DNA from 4 places in the Pseudomonas shahriarae genome. Region 2 is predicted to be linked to each of the others. Evidence: predicted binding sites of a transcription regulator. Region 2 holds the regulator's gene; each other region holds the start of a gene.
What was found. Region 2 encodes FliA, which starts transcription of late flagellar genes. Its sites were predicted from a motif close to CTAAAGTTTNNNNNNNNNNNGCCGNTAA; they were not measured.
Positions count from the first base shown of each region.

Region 1: the regulator FliA is predicted to act here: its motif matches at 1,747-1,774, upstream of HU773_RS22225 (flagellar protein MotY).
Region 3: the regulator FliA is predicted to act here: its motif matches at 2,315-2,342, upstream of HU773_RS19720 (methyl-accepting chemotaxis protein).
Region 4: the regulator FliA is predicted to act here: its motif matches at 2,136-2,163, upstream of HU773_RS21835 (methyl-accepting chemotaxis protein).

Region 1 covers NZ_CP077085.1:4,974,210-4,978,964, forward strand. Annotated here, with positions in the region: gene HU773_RS22220 (argininosuccinate synthase) at 1-645, opposite strand, end outside; gene HU773_RS22225 (flagellar protein MotY) at 775-1,683, opposite strand; gene pyrC (dihydroorotase) at 1,840-2,886, shown strand; gene rnt (ribonuclease T) at 2,883-3,554, shown strand; gene HU773_RS22240 (peroxiredoxin) at 3,625-4,227, opposite strand; gene HU773_RS22245 (bacterioferritin-associated ferredoxin) at 4,463-4,681, shown strand.
Region 2 covers NZ_CP077085.1:1,886,123-1,890,877, forward strand. Annotated here, with positions in the region: gene flhA (flagellar biosynthesis protein FlhA) at 1-711, shown strand, start outside; gene flhF (flagellar biosynthesis GTPase FlhF) at 723-2,039, shown strand; gene fleN (flagellar synthesis regulator FleN) at 2,140-2,973, shown strand; gene fliA (RNA polymerase sigma factor FliA) at 2,970-3,710, shown strand; gene HU773_RS08485 (chemotaxis response regulator CheY) at 3,878-4,252, shown strand; gene HU773_RS08490 (protein phosphatase CheZ) at 4,271-4,755, shown strand, end outside.
Region 3 covers NZ_CP077085.1:4,445,177-4,449,931, reverse strand. Annotated here, with positions in the region: gene HU773_RS19725 (acyltransferase family protein) at 1-407, opposite strand, end outside; gene HU773_RS19720 (methyl-accepting chemotaxis protein) at 720-2,285, opposite strand; gene HU773_RS19715 (glycosyltransferase family 4 protein) at 2,399-3,706, opposite strand; gene HU773_RS19710 (glycosyltransferase family 4 protein) at 3,703-4,755, opposite strand, start outside.
Region 4 covers NZ_CP077085.1:4,892,600-4,897,354, forward strand. Annotated here, with positions in the region: gene HU773_RS21820 (TonB-dependent receptor) at 1-791, shown strand, start outside; gene HU773_RS21825 (biliverdin-producing heme oxygenase) at 920-1,528, shown strand; gene HU773_RS21830 (YbaN family protein) at 1,706-2,110, shown strand; gene HU773_RS21835 (methyl-accepting chemotaxis protein) at 2,237-4,375, shown strand; gene HU773_RS21840 (nitroreductase family protein) at 4,523-4,755, opposite strand, start outside.

The sequences.
Region 1 (4,755 bases), 3.0 Mb from region 2:
AGCGTTCTCCGGGGAGACGGTCCATTTCCACATGTCTTCTTCGTGCTCGGTCCAGGTGTCTTCCAGCACGCCGCCTTCATAGGAGATGTGCAGGAGGTTGGCGTCCATCGAGTACGGGGACTTCTTCTTGCCATGGCGTTCGATCGGGATGGCGTGCTTTTCAGCGTAATCCATCAGTTTTTCACGGGACAGCAGGTCCCATTCACGCCAAGGAGCAATCACTTTCACGCCAGGCTTCAGGGCATAGGCGCCCAGTTCGAAACGCACCTGGTCGTTGCCTTTGCCGGTGGCGCCATGGGAAATGGCGTCAGCGCCGGTTTCGTTGGCGATTTCGATCAGGCGCTTGGCAATCAGCGGACGTGCGATGGAAGTACCCAGCAGGTACTCGCCTTCGTAGACGGTGTTGGCGCGGAACATCGGGAAAACGAAATCGCGGACGAATTCTTCGCGCAGGTCGTCAATGTAGATCTCTTTGACGCCCATGGCTTGCGCCTTGGCTCGTGCAGGTTCGACCTCTTCGCCCTGACCCAGGTCAGCGGTAAAGGTCACCACTTCACAGTTATAAGTATCCTGCAGCCACTTGAGGATCACCGAAGTGTCCAGGCCGCCGGAATACGCGAGAACGACCTTGTTTACGTCGGCCATGCCATCACTCCACGGGGTTTTACGGAAAGGCGTCGATTCTACCGATCAAAACCGTGAAATTACAGGGGCGCGACAGCAAATGAAGATAAAGCGACAGATTATGTCGGGCGAGCGACGAGTGGCCGATGCCTACGAGGTCGCCGCCGCATTCGCCGGGGCGGTGGCCTGGGGTGCCGGTTTCTCGGGGGCTGGCACCCGGTCGAGATGGATATTCACCCGCCGGTTCTTCGCCCGGTTGGCCGGGTTGGTATTGGGCACCAGCGGATAGCGCTCGCCGTGGAAGCGCAGGACGATCTGCGATTCGGGAATGCCATTGGCCTTGAAGAAGTCCATCACCGCCAGGCCTCGACGCCGGGACAGGTCGCGATTGGTCAGGCGATTGCCGCTGTTATCCGAATGGCCGTCCAGTTCGATATGGTTGACCGTAGGGTCGGCCTTGATGAACTCAAGCATGACCAACAGCTTGGCCTTGGCCGCCGGGTCGAGGTCGATACCGCCACCCGGAAAGCCGACTTCAGCCTGTTTGACCTGCTCGAAATTCATCGGCAGCAATTTCGCAGTACATAACTGGTAATCGCTGTAGGCCTTGTTGAAGCGCACCGGCAGCAAGCGGATTTCCGAATAGCCGCCATCCCGGGAATAGTGGCGCACAGTCGGGCTGCGACCATCGAGCAAGCCATTGAACAGGCGCCCGGCCTGGGCCTGGGAGCTGTTGAACAGCACATCGCCGCTGCCCGCACGCACCGCTCCGAGGTTGATATCACCGCGCCCCGGCTGCCACGGCGCCGCCGCCGCCAAGAGTGTTGCGGAGCCGACGCCCAGCGCGCTGTTGTAGGCTTTCAAGCGAAATGTCGCCTGCTCGCCGGCCCGGCGCACGAACTCACCCGAACCAAAATCGGCGATCGGCTGGCTCAGGCGGCACTCGAACTTGTCGCCTTCCACCTTCCACTCGATATTTTCCAGGCGCGTCTGGAAGGTCAGGGCCATCGCAGGCAGGCTGGCGAACACGCTGAGCAGGGCTAGATATTGCTGGCGCACGGGCGGCTCCACTGGTTTCTACAACACAACAAGGCGTCATACATCGTTAAGGCATACCCAGGGATATCGGTCGCGCCCTGCAAAACTTGATAGCGAGTGCCTGCAAGAGTCTTTTCCGGTAGCATTCCCACCAGATTGACCCGCCTGGAATCCCCAATGTCCGACCGCCTGACCCTGCTGCGTCCCGACGACTGGCATATTCATCTTCGCGATGGTGCTGCGTTGCCCCAAACCGTGGCTGATGTAGCGCGCACGTTTGGCCGTGCCATCATCATGCCTAACCTGGTACCTCCGGTGCGCAATGCCGCAGAAGCCGACGCCTATCGCCAGCGCATCCTCGCTGCACGACCGGCCGGCAGCCGCTTTGAACCGTTGATGGTGCTCTACCTGACCGACCGCACCCAGCCCGCAGAAATCCGCGAGGCCAAGGCCAGCGGTTACGTGCATGCCGCCAAGCTGTACCCGGCCGGCGCCACGACCAACTCCGACTCCGGCGTGACCAGTATCGACAAGATCCTGCCCGCCATCGAAGCCATGGCCGAAGTGGGCATGCCGCTGCTGATCCACGGTGAAGTCACCCGTGGTGATGTCGATGTGTTCGATCGCGAGAAGATCTTCATCGACGAACACATGCGCCGTGTGGTCGAGCTGTTCCCGACCCTCAAGGTGGTGTTCGAGCACATCACCACTGCCGACGCCGTGCAATTCGTCACCGAAGCTTCGGCCAACGTTGGCGCGACCATCACCGCGCATCACCTGCTTTACAACCGCAACCACATGCTGGTGGGCGGGATCCGGCCGCACTTCTATTGCCTGCCGATCCTCAAGCGCAACACCCACCAGGAGGCACTGCTCGATGCCGCCACCAGTGGCAATGCGAAGTTCTTCCTCGGTACCGACTCGGCCCCCCACGCCCAGCACGCCAAGGAAGCTGCCTGCGGCTGTGCCGGCTGTTACACCGCCTATGCGGCGATCGAGCTGTACGCCGAGGCTTTCGAGGCACGCAACGCCCTGGACAAACTCGAGGCCTTCGCCAGCCTCAATGGCCCGCGCTTCTACGGCCTGCCGGCGAATACCGACCGCATTACCCTGGTCCGTGAAGACTGGACCGCCCCCACCAGCCTGCCATTTGGCGAGCTGACCGTTATCCCGCTGCGCGCCGGTGAAACACTGCGCTGGCGCCTGCTGGAGGAACACACGTGAGTGAAGACCATTACGACGACGAACAGGAACACAGTGGCGGCGGTTCGCGCCACCCGATGGCCGAGCGTTTTCGCGGCTATCTGCCTGTCGTTATCGACGTAGAAACCGGCGGTTTCAATTGCGCCACCGATGCGCTGCTGGAAATTGCCGCGACTACCATCGGCATGGACGAACAAGGCTTTGTGTATCCAGAACACACCCATTTCTTCCGCGTCGAGCCTTTTGAAGGTGCCAACATCGAAGCGGCGGCCCTGGAGTTCACCGGAATCAAGCTCGACCATCCGTTGCGCATGGCCGTCAGCGAAGAAGCGGCATTGACCGACATCTTCCGTGGCGTTCGCAAGGCCCTGAAGGCCAACGGCTGCAAACGCGCGATCCTGGTCGGCCACAACAGCAGTTTCGACCTGGGCTTCCTCAACGCCGCCGTGGCGCGCCTGGACATGAAGCGCAACCCGTTCCACCCGTTCTCCAGCTTCGACACCGCGACCCTGGCTGGCCTGGCTTATGGCCAGACCGTACTGGCCAAGGCATGCCAGGCTGCCGGTATCGACTTCGACGGTCGTGAAGCCCACTCGGCTCGCTACGACACCGAGAAGACTGCCGATCTGTTCTGCGGCATCGTCAACCGCTGGAAGCAGATGGGCGGCTGGGAAGATTTCAGCGACTGATCAGGTCGCTAAATCCCACGCATAAAAAAACCGGCCCTCTCAGGCCGGTTTTTTTTACCGCGAATCTGGCTTACAGCTTGCCAGCGTTCTCGGTCAGGTAAGCCGCAACGCCTTCTGGCGAAGCGTTCATGCCTTTGTCGCCTTTTTTCCAGTTGGCTGGGCAGACTTCGCCGTGCTCTTCGTGGAATTGCAGAGCGTCGACCAGGCGGATCAGCTCTTCCATGTTACGGCCCAGCGGCAGGTCGTTGATGATCTGCGAGCGCACAACGCCCTTGTCGTCGATCAGGAACGCGCCACGGAAAGCCACGCCGCCTTCGGACTCAACGTCGTAGGCCTTGGCGATGTCGTGCTTCATGTCGGCAGCCATGGTGTATTTGACTTTGCCGATGCCGCCATCATTGATGGCAGTGTTGCGCCAGGCGTTGTGGGTGAAATGGGAGTCGATGGACACGGCAACCACTTCAACGTTACGTGCCTTGAAGTCGTCCATGCGGTGATCCAGGGCGATCAGCTCGGATGGGCAGACGAAAGTGAAGTCCAGCGGGTAGAAGAACACCAGGCCGTATTTGCCTTTGATGGCTTCAGACAGCTTGAAGCTGTCAACGATTTCGCCATTGCCGAGGACGGCAGGTACGTCGAAATCCGGGGCTTGTTTGCCGACGAGTACACTCATTGGTTATCTCCTGATGGTAATTGAAGTAAATGGACCGCCCCTGAGTCTGCCGTGAATTGACGACAGGCCTGTGACGCGATCACGCTTCGTAAAGACCGACCATCATACCTGAAAAAAGCCGTTCGTCAGTGAGGGGCCCACGGCGGGCAAAGGTTTGAGAAAGCACTTTGACAATCATTCTCGTTAACATTAAGATCCATCGCACTTAAGCCTTAAACCGCGATGGTTCTCCCTTATGTATGTCTGCCTCTGCACTGGCGTCACCGACGGACAAATCCGCGAAGCGATCTATGAAGGTTGCTGCAGCTACAAGGAAGTGCGTGAAACCACCGGCGTTGCCAGCCAATGTGGCAAATGTGCCTGCCTTGCCAAGCAAGTGGTACGGGAAACCCTGACATCGCTGCAAACAGCCCAGGCCGCGATTCCCTACTCGGCAGAATTTACACACGCCTGAAGTGGCGTGTTTTAAAGAACCGGACTTAGCGTCCGGTTTTTTTATGCCTGTAATTCAAATAGTTAGCGCCAAGA
Region 2 (4,755 bases):
TGGATCGAAGTCAGCCAGCGTAGCCAGGCACAGTCCCTGGGTTACACCGTGGTCGACGCCAGCACCGTGGTCGCCACGCACCTCAACCAGATTCTGTACAAGCACTCCCACGAGCTGATTGGTCACGAAGAAGTCCAGCAACTCATGCAATTGCTGGCCAAAGCCTCGCCTAAGCTGGCTGAAGAGCTGGTGCCGGGGGTATTGTCGCTGTCGCAACTGCTCAAGGTGTTGCAAGCGCTGTTGGCCGAACAGGTGCCGGTGCGGGACATTCGCAGCATTGCCGAGGCTGTCGCCAACAATGCCGCCAAGAGTCAAGATACTGCCGCGCTGGTAGCGGCGGTGCGCGTCGGATTGTCGCGTGCAATCGTCCAAAGCATTGTAGGGCTTGACTCTGAGCTGCCTGTAATCACCTTGGAGCCAAGGTTGGAACAAATATTGCTCAATAGTATCCAGAAGGCAGGGCAAGGCCAGGAAGAGGGCGTTCTGCTGGAGCCAAGCATGGCTGAAAAGCTGCAGCGTTCGTTGATCGACGCCGCACAGCGTCAGGAAATGCAGGGCCAACCGGTGATTCTGCTGGTGGCAGGCCCCGTCCGAGCGATGTTGTCGCGGTTTGGACGCCTGGCAGTACCGAATTTGCACGTTTTGGCTTACCAGGAAATTCCTGACAATAAGCAAGTGACTATCGTCGCGACAGTAGGGCCCAACGGCTGAGGTAGTGGGTTATGCAAGTAAAGCGTTTTTTCGCCGCCGATATGCGTCAGGCCATGAAGCTGGTTCGTGATGAGCTGGGCGCCGACGCGGCTATTATCGGTAACCGTCGCATTGCCGGCGGTGTCGAGCTGACGGCTGCCCTGGATTACAAACCCCAGGCCCTGGCGCCGCGTGTACCGAACATGGAACTCGAAGACGAGTTGCGCAAGACCGCCTCGCGCATTGTCTCGGCCCAGGCCGAGCTGAGCATGCGGGGCGACAGCGATGCGACCACTAATCGCCAATTGTTTGCCGGCCTGCCGCTGACGGCGGCCGAGCCACTGGTAGAGCCGACTTTTGTCGAGCCGCCACGTCCCGCCGCGCCAGCACCGGCCGCTGCGGTTGACCAGCGCGTGTTTGACTCGATGCGTTTTGAACTCAATGGTCTGCGCGAGCTTTTGGAAGTGCAGTTGGGCTCGCTGGCCTGGAACCAGTTGCAGGGCAGCAAGCCGCAACAGGCCAACCTCTGGCGCCGCCTGCAACGCATTGGCCTGTCCGGCCCGTTGTCCCGCGACCTGCTGGAGCTGACCACCGGCATTGAAGAGCCTCGCCAAGCCTGGCGCATGTTGCTGGCGCACCTGGCGCGGATGATCCAGACCCCGGAAATCGAACCCCTTGAAGAAGGTGGCGTGATTGCCATGGTCGGCCCCGCCGGCATGGGCAAGACCACCACCCTGGCCAAGCTGGCCGCCCGTTATGTCCTCAAGTACGGCGCCCACAACATTGCCCTGGTGAGCATGGACAGCTACCGCATCGGCGCGCAGGAACAGCTCAAGACTTTGGGCCGGATCCTCAATGTGCCGGTGACCCATGTCGACCCGGGCCAGTCCCTGGCCAACGCCCTCGACCCACTGCTGCGCAAGCGCGTGGTGCTGATTGATACCGCCGGCCTGCAAGCCAGCGACCCGGCATTGCGCATGCAACTGGAAAGCCTGGCCGGGCGCGGGATCAAGTCGAAAAATTACCTGGTACTTGCAACCACCAGCCAAAAACAGGTTCTGACTGCTGCGTACCACAGCTACAAACGTTGCGGGCTGGCCGGTTGTATCCTGACTAAGCTGGATGAAACCGCAAGCCTGGGCGAAGTGTTGAGCCTTGCCATCAGCCATGAATTACCGGTCGCCTACCTGACCGACGGGCCGCGGATCCCGGATGACTTACATCTGCCGCGCCGTCATCAGTTGGTCAGCCGTGCGGTCAGTGTGCAAATGCAGGATGAACCCAGTGAAGAGGCGATGGCGGATATGTTCGCCGACCTCTATCACAACCCAGCCAAACGGGTCGGCTGAAAGGCAACATGAACACAGTGCAATGTACCTACATTGATGGTCTGCTACCGCGGCCACCCTATGTAGCCTGCGGCTAAGCAAGACAAGGTAAAGAAAGAACATGGGCAGCATGCATCCCGTACAGGTGATCGCGGTGACCGGCGGCAAAGGTGGCGTCGGGAAAACTAACGTGTCAGTGAATTTGTCCCTGGCCCTGGCAGAGCTTGGCCGCCGCGTCATGCTGCTGGATGCCGACCTGGGCCTGGCGAACGTTGACGTTCTGCTGGGACTGACGCCCAAACATACCCTGGCCGATGTCATTGAGGGCCGCTGTGAGCTGCGCGATGTGCTGTTACAGGGGCCCGGGGGGATTCGCATCGTCCCGGCCGCCTCCGGCACCCAGAGCATGGTGCATCTGAGCCCGGCGCAGCATGCCGGCCTGATCCAGGCCTTCAGTGATATCGGCGACAACCTCGACGTGCTGGTGATCGACACCGCCGCCGGGATTGGCGAGTCCGTGGTCAGCTTCGTGCGCGCCGCGCAGGAAGTCTTGCTGGTGGTCTGCGACGAGCCCACCTCGATCACCGACGCCTACGCCCTGATCAAACTGCTCAACCGCGACTACGGCATGAACCGCTTCCGCGTGCTGGCCAACATGGCCCAGAGCCCGCAAGAAGGGCGCAACCTGTTCGCCAAGTTGACCAAGGTCACGGATCGCTTCCTCGATGTCGCCTTACAATACGTCGGCGCAGTTCCCTATGACGAGTGTGTGCGCAAGGCTGTGCAAAAGCAGCGTGCAGTCTATGAAGCGTTCCCTCGTTCGAAATGCGCGTTGGCGTTCAAGGCAATTGCTCAGAAGGTCGATACCTGGCCACTGCCCGCCAATCCCCGGGGGCATCTGGAGTTTTTCGTCGAGCGATTGGTGCATCAGACGAGTGCAGGACCGGTGCTATGACAGCCAGCGGCTACAACCTTTACAAAAAGTCGGCGCGTGACAGCCAGGGCGAATTGATCGAGCGCTATGCGCCCCTGGTCAAGCGCATTGCCTACCACCTGCTGGCACGCCTGCCCGCCAGTGTCCAGGTCGAAGACCTGATCCAGGCGGGCATGATCGGCCTGCTCGAAGTGTCGACCAAGTACGACGCGAGCAAGGGTGCGAGTTTCGAGACGTATGCGGGTATCCGTATCCGTGGCGCGATGCTCGATGAGGTGCGTAAAGGTGATTGGGCGCCGCGTTCGGTCCACCGCAATACCCGGATGGTGAGTGACGCAATTCGCTCAATTGAAGCAAAAACCGGTCGCGACGCTAAAGATCACGAAGTTGCGGCCGAACTCCAATTGAGTCTCGACGATTACTACGGGATTTTGAACGATACCTTGGGCAGCCGCCTGTTCAGTTTCGACGACCTGCTACAGGACGGCGAACATGAAGGGCTGCATGAGGATGGCGCGAGTGCTCACCAGGAGCCTTCACGCGACCTGGAAGATGAACGCTTCCAGGGCGCCCTGGCAGAGGCGATTGCCAATCTGCCGGAACGTGAGCGGCTGGTGTTGGCGCTGTACTACGACGAAGAGCTGAACCTCAAGGAAATCGGTGAGGTCCTGGGGGTCAGCGAATCGCGGGTCAGCCAGCTTCATAGCCAATGCGCGGCCCGCTTGCGGGGGCGTTTGGGAGAGTGGCGAGCGCGCTGACAGGCAGTGTGGGGACACTGCGAACGATAACCGCCAGGGCGCAAGCCCGGCGGGAGCGGCCCGTGATGTGCCCAGCAGTCCTTTTTGTGTAATGCCTGTTGAATGATATGGCGCGCCCAGGTGCTGGACGCGTTTAAGACTGCTTGGAGGTCGAATTGGACAAGAACATGAAAATCCTCATCGTTGATGACTTCTCAACGATGCGGCGGATCATAAAAAACCTGTTGCGTGACCTTGGGTTCACTAACACGGTCGAGGCGGATGACGGCATTACGGCGATTCCGATCCTCAACAGCGGGAGCATCGACTTTCTGGTAACTGACTGGAACATGCCTGGCATGACCGGCATTGATCTACTGCGCCACGTGCGCGCTGATGAAAAGCTGCGCAGCCTGCCTGTGCTGATGGTGACCGCTGAAGCCAAGCGTGAACAGATCATCGAAGCCGCCCAGGCCGGGGTCAACGGCTACGTGGTCAAGCCATTCACTGCACTGGCCTTGAAAGAGAAGATTGAAAAAATCTTCGAACGCATCGGTCATTGATGCTGCCACGGGGGAGCTATGGAGCATAAAGAATCATCGCAGGCCGACTTTGAGTCGACCCTGAAAAAACATGCTCACCAACTCGTCGAAAGCCTGGAAAAAGGCCAGTTCGGCGACGCAGTGCAGTTGATCCATGAGCTCAACCAGACCCGCGACCGCGGCCTGTATCAGGAAGTGGGCAAGCTCACCCGTGAGTTGCACAGTGCGATCGTCAATTTCCAGATCGACCCGCACATGCCCCAGGCCGAGGAAATCTCGCAGATCACTGATGCCACCGAACGCCTGTCCTATGTGGTCAGGCTGACTGAGGCGGCAGCCAATCGCACCATGGACCTGGTGGAAAACGCCACGCCCCTGGTGAACGGCATGGCCAACGAGGCCAAGGCGTTGAGCACCGACTGGGGCCGCTTCATGCGGCGCGAAGTGGGCGCTGAAGAATTTCGTGACCTGGCGCGTCGGGTCGAAGGCTTCCTGTCACGCAGCGAGCAGGAAAACCGTACGGT
Region 3 (4,755 bases), 2.6 Mb from region 2:
ACCGTATCGGATGATGCAGCGAAATAGCCGGTGTCCAAAAATTTCCAGAAGTATATATTTGCAGCCGATAGCGTCGTAGCGATTGCCGAAATAGACAGAGATTTTGAGTCTTCGGGTAACATGAACGTTAATCCGAATACCAGCGTGCATAGGGTGACGAAAAACGCCGCGGGCAAGATTCTCTTGACTCGGCGCATGTAAAAATTGCTAAACGAGAAGGTGTCTGTAGCAACTTGCTTGGCGACAATCCCTGTGATCAGAAATCCAGAAATAACAAAAAAAATGTCCACGCCGACGAAGCCACCGGGTAACCACTCTTTGTTGAAATGAAAGAAAACGACGGCCAGAACAGCAACGGCTCTCAATCCATCGATATCCGGGCGATAGCTAAGACTCTTGTTGTGCATGAAATCCCTTTCTTCAGAATGAGGGCAAATTGATATCGTTGCGAATTCTACAAGCGAGAGCCTTAGCTGTCAGGAGTTGATTGTGTTGAGTCAGCAGAAAATCGGATATGAGGGGGGGGGCTAGGGCGAATGCCCGTACAAAATATGTCGGGGGCTCGAGGCGCGTCATGCAAAAACCATTAGAAGAGCTTTCACCGGAAAGACGAGCCAGAGGCTGGGGCTTCAAGCATATCTGCCCCTCTGTTCAGTGATTTGTCCCAGCCTGCTGGGTTTGGGACAAATCACCGAACTAGGGGGCTCGATTACCAAACCTTAACGGTTAAACCGCTCCACCAACGAATACTGCGTATTCGCCGTATGCGTCAGCTCTTCACTCAACTGCGCCGAGTTCAACGCCTGCTCCGAAGTCTGGTCCGCCAACAGCGCAATGGTGCTGATATTGCGGCTGATCTCTTCGGCCACCGAGCTTTGCTCCTCGGTCGCGGCGGCGATCTGGGTGGTCATGTCGGTAATATGGGCCACCGCCTCACTGATCCCCACCAGCGCCGCGTCAGCTTCCATCACCCGTGCCACGCCTTCTTCAGCCTGGCGATGCCCGGCATCCATGGTCTGCACGGCGGTGCTGGCGGTCTGTTGCAGCTTGGCGATCAGGGCATGGATCTGCCCGGTGGATTCGCTGGTGCGTTGCGCCAGCTGCCGCACTTCATCGGCCACCACCGCAAACCCACGGCCCATCTCACCGGCACGCGCCGCTTCGATGGCGGCGTTGAGGGCAAGCAGGTTGGTCTGGTCGGCAATGCCTTTGATCACATCTACAACACCGCCAATCTCATCGCTGTCCTTGGCCAGTTGGGTCACGGTTGTCCCGGTCTCTCCAACCACCACCGACAGGCGCTGGATGGCCTCGCGGGTTTCCCCGGCAATGTCCCGGCCGCGGCTGGTCAGGCGATTGGCTTCCTGGGTCGCATCGGCCGTGCGCTGTACATGGCTGGCGACTTCCTGGGTAGTAGCAGCCATCTGATTGACGGCGGTGGCCACCTGCTCGGTCTCGACGCGCTGGCGTTCCAGGCCGGTTGAGCTGTTGTGGGCCAGGGTGTTGGACTGGCGCGCCTGGTCGTTGAGGTGCTCGGCGGTGTCCTGCAAACGGGTCAGGCAGGTCTTCAGGCGGGCTTCCTGGCTGAGGATCGACATCTCCAGTCGCGCCTGCGCGCCACGGCTGTCGGTGTACATCTGCGCAATCAGCGGGTCGGAGGTGGTCTGTTCGGCCAGGCGCAGCAGGCGCTTGAGGCCGCGCTGCTGCCAGCTCAGGCCGAGCAGACCCAGGGGCACCGACAAGGCGGCGGCCAGGGCAAACCCCCAGTGGGAGTCGAACCAGACGCCGATCAGGAAGCTCAATTGGCTGACCAGGATAAACGGCAGCCAGTCCTGCAGTACCGGCAACCATTTATCGCTGCGCGGGATGGCCGACTTGCCCTGGTTGATTCGTTGGTACAGCGCTTCGGCACGGCGGATCTGCTCGGCGGTCGGCTTGACCCGCACCGATTCGTAGCCGATCACCTGTTCGCCGTCGAACACCGGGGTCACGTAGGCGTTGACCCAGTAGTGATCGCCGGTCTTGCAGCGGTTCTTAACGATGCCCATCCATGGCAAGCCTTGTTTGAGCGTCGTCCACATATGCGCGAACACGGCCGCCGGCACATCCGGGTGGCGAACCAGGTTGTGCGGGGCGCGCATCAGTTCATCCCGGGAAAACCCACTGATCTCGACAAACGCATCGTTGCAGTAAGTGATCACGCCTTTGGCATCGGTCGTGGAGATCAACCGTTGTTGAGCGGGGAAGGTACGTTCGCGCTGGGTAACGGGCTGGTTGTTACGCATATTGATTCAATCCGCAAGGCTTTGTCAGGTTGTCGGCAGGCTGAGGCAATGGTTGAAGGGAATCTTTACTGAAATGTAAATAATGGCGGGAACCGCTCTATACCCGGTAGCTCTCAGCCCAGAAAGGACGCTGTCAATACTTCGGCAACAACCGGGTAGCGCGAGCCCGCACCGATCCAGTCGATCTGGATGAAGATCCAGCGTTTGAGGCGCAGATACCTGGTTGAGGGGCCATTGCTCAATTCCGGTGTGCCCAATACGTCCAACGCCATGCGCTGCTGAATAGCGACGCGGGAGTAATCCTCGACAAAAACCGAACGGTTTATTGATGTCAGTTCCAGGCGATTCAGTGCTTCCATCGCACCGTTGAGGTCGCCGGGTTCGAACACCGTGGCATTGGCAATTTTCGACTTGGTGAACTGTCTTGCATACCCCCCCAAACCCGCCAGGATGGGTTTGCCAGTCGCTGCATATTCAAACAGCTTGGAAGGCAAAACCCGTCGAAAGGATTTGAAGGTGTTGAGGTGCAGGAAAAGTATGTCAGCTTCCCGGTAATGATCGATCAGGTTTGAGCGTTTGGTCGGCGCTATCAGTTTCACATTGGAGATGTTTTTACTGGCCAGCGCTTGCCGAAGCTTATCGGCAGCTCCACCGTCACCAATGATGTAGAACTGCGCGAGACCTTCAAGCTGTTCAGCCATCGCCGGAATGATTCTATCCAGCCCCTGGCCAGCGCCGATATTGCCCGCGTACACGATTTTCAGCTCGGTCGAGGGCGCGCGTAGTTTTTCCAGATTGGTCAACGGTTGCAGGAAAAGGTCATCCACACCATTGGTATGGGTGGAAAAACACCTGTGGGGGTAGCGTTCGTTGAAGTACCCCAGAAAACCCGGCGAAATCAGGTTGACCTGAGTTGCCTGGCGAATGGTCAGGCGTTCCACCCACGAAAAGAAATACGTCATGGTCCGGCCGACCATACCGGGATACAGCTCTGGTAGCGTCTCTACGAAGATGTCGCGTATATCGAGGTATAGCGGCGTTTTGCTCTGGAACGAAATCGACGCGCCCAAGGCAGCAGTCATCAATCTTGAAGAGGACGCCACCACCAAATCGTAGTCTTTACCACGAGCGGCTTTACGGGCCCCCAAGGCGTAGGAGAGGAATGCCTTGGCCTGGTCAACGACGCCATTTTTATGGGGCGGCAAGTCAATGCGCGTGATCGACAGTCGCGAGAAGCCTTGAGTGCTTTCAGCCGGCGCTTTGTAGGAGTGATAGCGATTCGGTTGCGTGGTGATCAGGTCAATGTGCAATTTGCAGTTATTTTGCTCAAGCAGCGCCCTTACCAAGGCTTCGACCCTGAACGAACCCGCCGCCAGATCAGGCGGGTAATAGAAGCTCAAGAGAAGAATGCGGACGGTCATTGGCGAGCGTCAGCGCAGTAAGTCTGGCCCTTGAGAACGCGGCCATACAGGTTGACCAACAGTTCTTCCTGTTGCTCCCAGTTCAATTGGGCCGCGGCATTTACGGCATTGGCCGCCAGGGTGCGGCGCAGTTGCGGATCGCTTACCAGGCGATTGAGTGCATCGATCAACTGCTGGTCGTCGCTTTCGCGCACCAGCAAACCGATGTCGAACGCTCTGATGATACGGCGAATCTCCGGCAGGTCAGTCGCGACGACGGGCAGGCCGGCAATCAGGTACTCGAATAATTTGTTGGAGTCGGTGGTGAAGTGGTTCAGGCAGGTGTTTTCAATGGGCTGCACGCCAATGTCTGCAGAGGCGGTGTAGCTGGGCAGATCGGCCAACGAGACGGTTGGAATGAAATGCACACGCTCCGTCAGTCCGAGTTCCTGGCTCAACGCGGTCAATGGCGCCGTCAGCCTGCCGCCACCAATGAACACGAAATAGGCGTCCTTGACTGAGGCCGAGATCCGTACCAAGCGCTCCAGGCCTCGGCCCTGCTGCAACCCACCCTGATAAATGATGATTGGCCATGGCTGCTGCAACTGCAGCTCCTGGCGAATCCGCTGACTGGCGGGGCTGACCGTCAAGCGCGGTCGGTTCTGCAACACCACCGGGCGTGGCACGCCATAGGCCCGAGCAAAAAACTTGGCCCGCGCATCTGTAGTGGTAATGCTGCCCTGCACTCGGGGCATCAACACGCCTTCGACCCGCGCGACCAGGCCGCGAAAGCTGTTATAGCCTTCGCGGCTGGTGCTGATTTCATGGGCGTCATACACCACGCGGGCGCCACTGAGTTTCGCCGCCAACCATGCCGTTGGCAGTGTATTGACGTCATGGGCGTGCACCACTGCGGCGCGATGCCAGGCGATCCGCGCCAGCAACCCTGCATGGGTCCACAACCGCGCGACAATCCGCAGCGCTTGCCTGGTCGGGCTCAAGCGACCGATAGGGCCGCTGGCTGAGGCCGGTGCAGAAGCTGCGCCGCCAGTTTTGGTTTTGCGCAGCTT
Region 4 (4,755 bases), 3.0 Mb from region 2:
AGTACACCTGGTTTGGCCAGTACGCCGAAGGTTTCCGCACGCCATCAGCCAAAGCGCTGTATGGCCGTTTTGAAAACCTGGGCGAAGGCTATGTCGTCGAGCCCAACTCGAACCTCAAGCCGGAAACCAGCAAGAGCTACGAAACCGGAATCCGTGGCAACTTCGACTCAGGCAATTTCGACGTCGCGGTGTTCTATAACAAGTACCGTGACTTTATTGACGAGGACAACGCCGCGCTGAGCCCAACCGGTACCATCTTCCAGCCCGGCAATATCAAGCGCGCCACCATCAAGGGCATGGAGGTCAAAGGGCGCCTGAACCTGGACGCCTTCGGCGCACCGCAAGGCCTGTACAGCAAAGGCGCGATTGCCTACGCCCACGGCCGCAACGATGAAACCGGCCAGCCGCTGAACAGCGTCAACCCGCTCAAGGGTGTATTCGGCCTGGGCTACGACCAGGACACCTACGGTGCGCTGGTCAGTTGGACCCTGGTCAAGAAACAGAACCGGGTGGACAGCGCCACGTTCTTTACCCCGACCGGCATCAAGGCCAACGGCCCGTTCAAGACCCCGGGCTTTGGCATCGTCGACCTGACCGGCTTCTACAAAGTCACCGACGAGCTGACCGTCAACGGCGGCCTGTACAACCTGACCGACAAGAAATACTGGAACTGGGATGACGTGCGCAGCTACGACGGCGTGGGCGAAGCCGGCGTGACCTCGCCGGCCAGCCTGGACCGCCTGACCCAGCCAGGGCGTAACTTTGCGATCAACCTGATCTGGGACATCTGACCCACGCAACCCCGCCTCGCCGGCTTTATCGCCGGCCGGGGTGAGGATTTTTTACTGTGACGCGTCTTCTTGTTCGTCTAGTAATAACAGCCTGGCAACAAGGCGCTTTTCCTTCTCAAGGACATCCAATGACCGCTTCCACCACCACAGAACGCGCAAGCCTGCGCTCCCAGCGCCTGAACCAGATCACCCACGAGCCACACACCAAGCTCGACGCCCTGGTCAAGGCTCACGCCCCGTTTGAAACCCAGGCCAACTTCGCCCGTTTCGTGGTCGCGCAGTACCTGTTCCAGTCGGAACTGGTGGCGCTGTACAACGATCCCGAGCTGATCAAGCTGGTACCCGACCTGGCCGAGCGCTGCCGCGCCGACGCCGCCAAGCTGGACCTGGCCGACCTGGACACCGAAGTGCCTGCCCCCGTGGCCGGTGCCGTGCAGAACCCGAGCAAGGCCGAGGCCCTGGGCTGGCTGTTCGTCTCCGAAGGCTCCAAGCTGGGCGCGGCATTCCTGATCAAACGTGCCGTTGGCCTGGGCCTGAGCGAAACCTTCGGGGCCCGCCACCTCGGCGAGCCGGCCGGTGGCCGTGCCGAAGGTTGGAAGCGCTTCACCCGCACCCTCGATAGCCTGGAACTGAGCGCCGAAGAAGAAGCGGCGGCGGAAAAAGGTGCAGTGGATGCCTTTGTACGCTTCACCGTGTTGCTGGAACAGGCGTACGCTAGCGCCCCAGAACTGGCCTGACCCGCTGCTGGCATGCCATGAATGTGGGAGCTGGCTTGTGTGGGAGCTGGCTTGCCTGCGATAGCATCGCCTCGGTCCAACTCATACACCGAAGCGTCCGCATCGCAGGCAAGCCAGCCCCCACATGTTGATCGCGCTCCATTTGCAGATTTTTCGAAACCCAGACAAATCGTACCTATGACAGCCCCCGCCCCCTCCTCCTCCAAGCTCGCCCGAATCCTGTTCGGCCTGCTGGCCTATGTCAGCCTGGGGATCGGCTTGATCGCAATTGTCATACCGGGCCTGCCCACCACCGAATTCATCCTGCTGGCCGCCTGGGCTGCCACCAAGAGCTCGCCGCGCCTGAGCGCGTGGCTGGAAAACCACCGGCTGTTCGGGCCGATCCTGTTCAACTGGCGCAACGGCAAGATCATCGCGCGCCGGGCCAAGGTCAGCGCCACCATGAGCATGCTGCTGTGTGCCGGCCTGATGCTGGTGATGCTCGATCACGGGTGGCCGATCTACCTGGCGATCGCCGGCATGTGCCTGGGCAACCTGTGGATCTGGTCACGCCCCGAGCGCCTGGCGCGACCCCCCGCCTGAGCGCCCTACCGCTCATCGCCTATTCCTCATGAATTACCCGTCGGTGCCGATGTTCCGGGCATAGCGCCGAATGGACTTGGCCGTTGCCCTGCTTGCACACCAACAAGTCCAATCGCGAGTAAGCCCATGTTCGACACCCTCTCCATCCGCTTGAAAATCGTGCTGCTCTCCGGCCTCTGCCTGTTGGGGGTGATTGCGCTGATCGTCAGCCTGAACATCTACCAGACCAACCAGAACGACCAACTGGTCAGCGCCTCAAGTTCGCAGATGCTCACCACCAGCGTGGAAAACCTGCTCCAAGCCAAGGCCGCCGAGCAGGCGGTGCAAGTACAGAAAGCCTTCGGCGAGAGCCTGTTGGTGGTCACCGCCCTCGCCGATCAGGTCAAGGACTTGCGCAACATGGCCGCCAAGCGTTCGCTGGAAGCAGGGGCCATGCGCGAGGAGCTCAATCAGCAGATCAAGACCGCCTTCGAGCGCAACACCAAGGTGCTGGGGATCTGGTTGTCGTTTGAACCCAACGGCCTGGATGGCAAGGACAGCGAATTTATCGACGACAAGCTACGCGCCTCCAACGAATCCGGGCGTTTCTCCAGCTATTGGAGCCGGGCCGGCGGTGAAGGCTTGAACACGATCATGGTGGAAGCGGACCTGACCAAGACCACCCTCAATCTCAGCGGCACGCCCTACAACATCTGGTACACCTGCCCACGGGATACCCGCAGCGTTTGCCTGTTGGACCCGTACGCCGACGAAGTGGCCGGCAAGTCGATGCTGATGACCACCATCTCCCTGCCGCTGCTGGCCGACGGCAAGGTGATTGGGGTGATCGGCATCGACATTGCCTTGGACGCCCTGCAAGCGGCGGCCAATACCGCGCAAAAAGAGCTGTTCGACGGCGCCGGAATCATGGAAATCCTCTCCAGCAGTGGCCTGATCGCTGGCTACAGTGGCGAGCCGGACAAGGTCGGCAAGAGCATCGTCGATATGCTTGGTGGCGAAGGCAAAGAGATCGTGCAACTGCTGGCCAGTGAAACGCGCAAGGTCCGCGAGCAAAACGACACGATCCACGCGGTATATCCGCTCAAGCCGATTGCCGGTGCCAAGCCCTGGGGCGTGTTGATTTCGCTGCCCAAGGACGTGCTGCTGGCCGATTCGGTCAAGTTGCAAGGCGTGCTCGACGACGCCCAGGCCCGCGGCACACTCCAGGCGTTGCTGGTGGGCGCCGTGGCTGGCCTGCTGGGCCTGCTGCTGATATGGCTGACCGCGACGGGTGTGACTCGCCCGATCAACAGCGTGGCGGCGATGCTCAAGGATATTGCCAGCGGCGACGGCGACCTGACCCAGCGCCTGACTTATACGAAAAAAGACGAACTGGGAGAACTGGTCAGTTGGTTCAATCGCTTCCTCGACAAGCTGCAGCCGACCATCGCCCAGATCAAGCAGAGCATCACTGAAGCCCGTGGCACCGCGGATCAGTCCTCGGAAATCGCGCGCCAGACCAGCGAAGGCATGCAGGTGCAATTTCGCGAGATCGACCAGGTGGCCACCGCCTCCAACGAGATGAGCGCCACCGCCCATGAGGTGGCCAACAGCGCCTCAAATGCGGCCAGTGCAGCACGCGGCGCCGATCAATCGGCCCGTGAAGGCATGGCGATTATCGAGCGCAGTACCCGCGATATCACCACCCTCGCCGAAGAAGTCAGCAAGGCGGTGACCGAGGTCGAAGCCCTGGCGGTCAACAGTGAGCAGATCGGCTCGGTGCTGGAGGTGATCCGCAGCATTGCCGAGCAGACCAACCTGCTGGCGCTCAACGCGGCGATTGAAGCGGCACGCGCCGGGGAAAGCGGACGGGGTTTTGCGGTAGTGGCAGACGAAGTGCGCAACCTGGCGCGACGCACCCAGGACTCAGTGGAAGAAATCCGCCTGGTCATCGAACGTATCCAGAGCGCGACCCGTGGGGTAGTGACCACCATGCATTCGAGCCAGAGCCAGGCGCAGAACAACGCCGGGCAGATCCAGCAGGCGGTCCAGGCCCTGGGCAAGATCAGCGATGCGGTGACGGTGATCAGCGACATGAACCTGCAAATCGCCAGCGCTGCCGAAGAACAGAGCGCCGTGGCCGAAGAGGTCAACCGCAACGTTTCGGCGATCCGTACCGTGACCGAGACCTTGACCGGTCAGGCCACTGAATCGGCGGCGATCAGCAGCCAGTTGAATGCATTGGCCAACCAGCAGATGAAACTGATGGATCAGTTCCGGGTGTAGACCCAGGTCCGGAAAACGATGAAATACCCCATGTGGGAGCGGGCTTGCTCGCGATAGCGGTGGACCCGTCAATAAATCCGGCGACTGACACTGCGCTATCGCGGGCAAGCCCGCTCCCACATACAGCACCAGCAGATTTGCAGTGAGTCAAACACCGGTCCAGGCGCTGACAAACGCCGTGATGTCTTCTTTCGCCGCCGTCCGCGGCGGGTTTTGCGCAGTGCCCAAATAAAGGAAGCCAATCACTTCCTCACCCGCACTCAGCCCCAACCCCTTGGCCACATGCGCCGAATACGACAAATCCCCGGTCCGCCACACCGCACCAATGCCCTGGGCATACGCCGCCAGCAAAATACCGTGGGCCGCACAGGCCGCCGCCA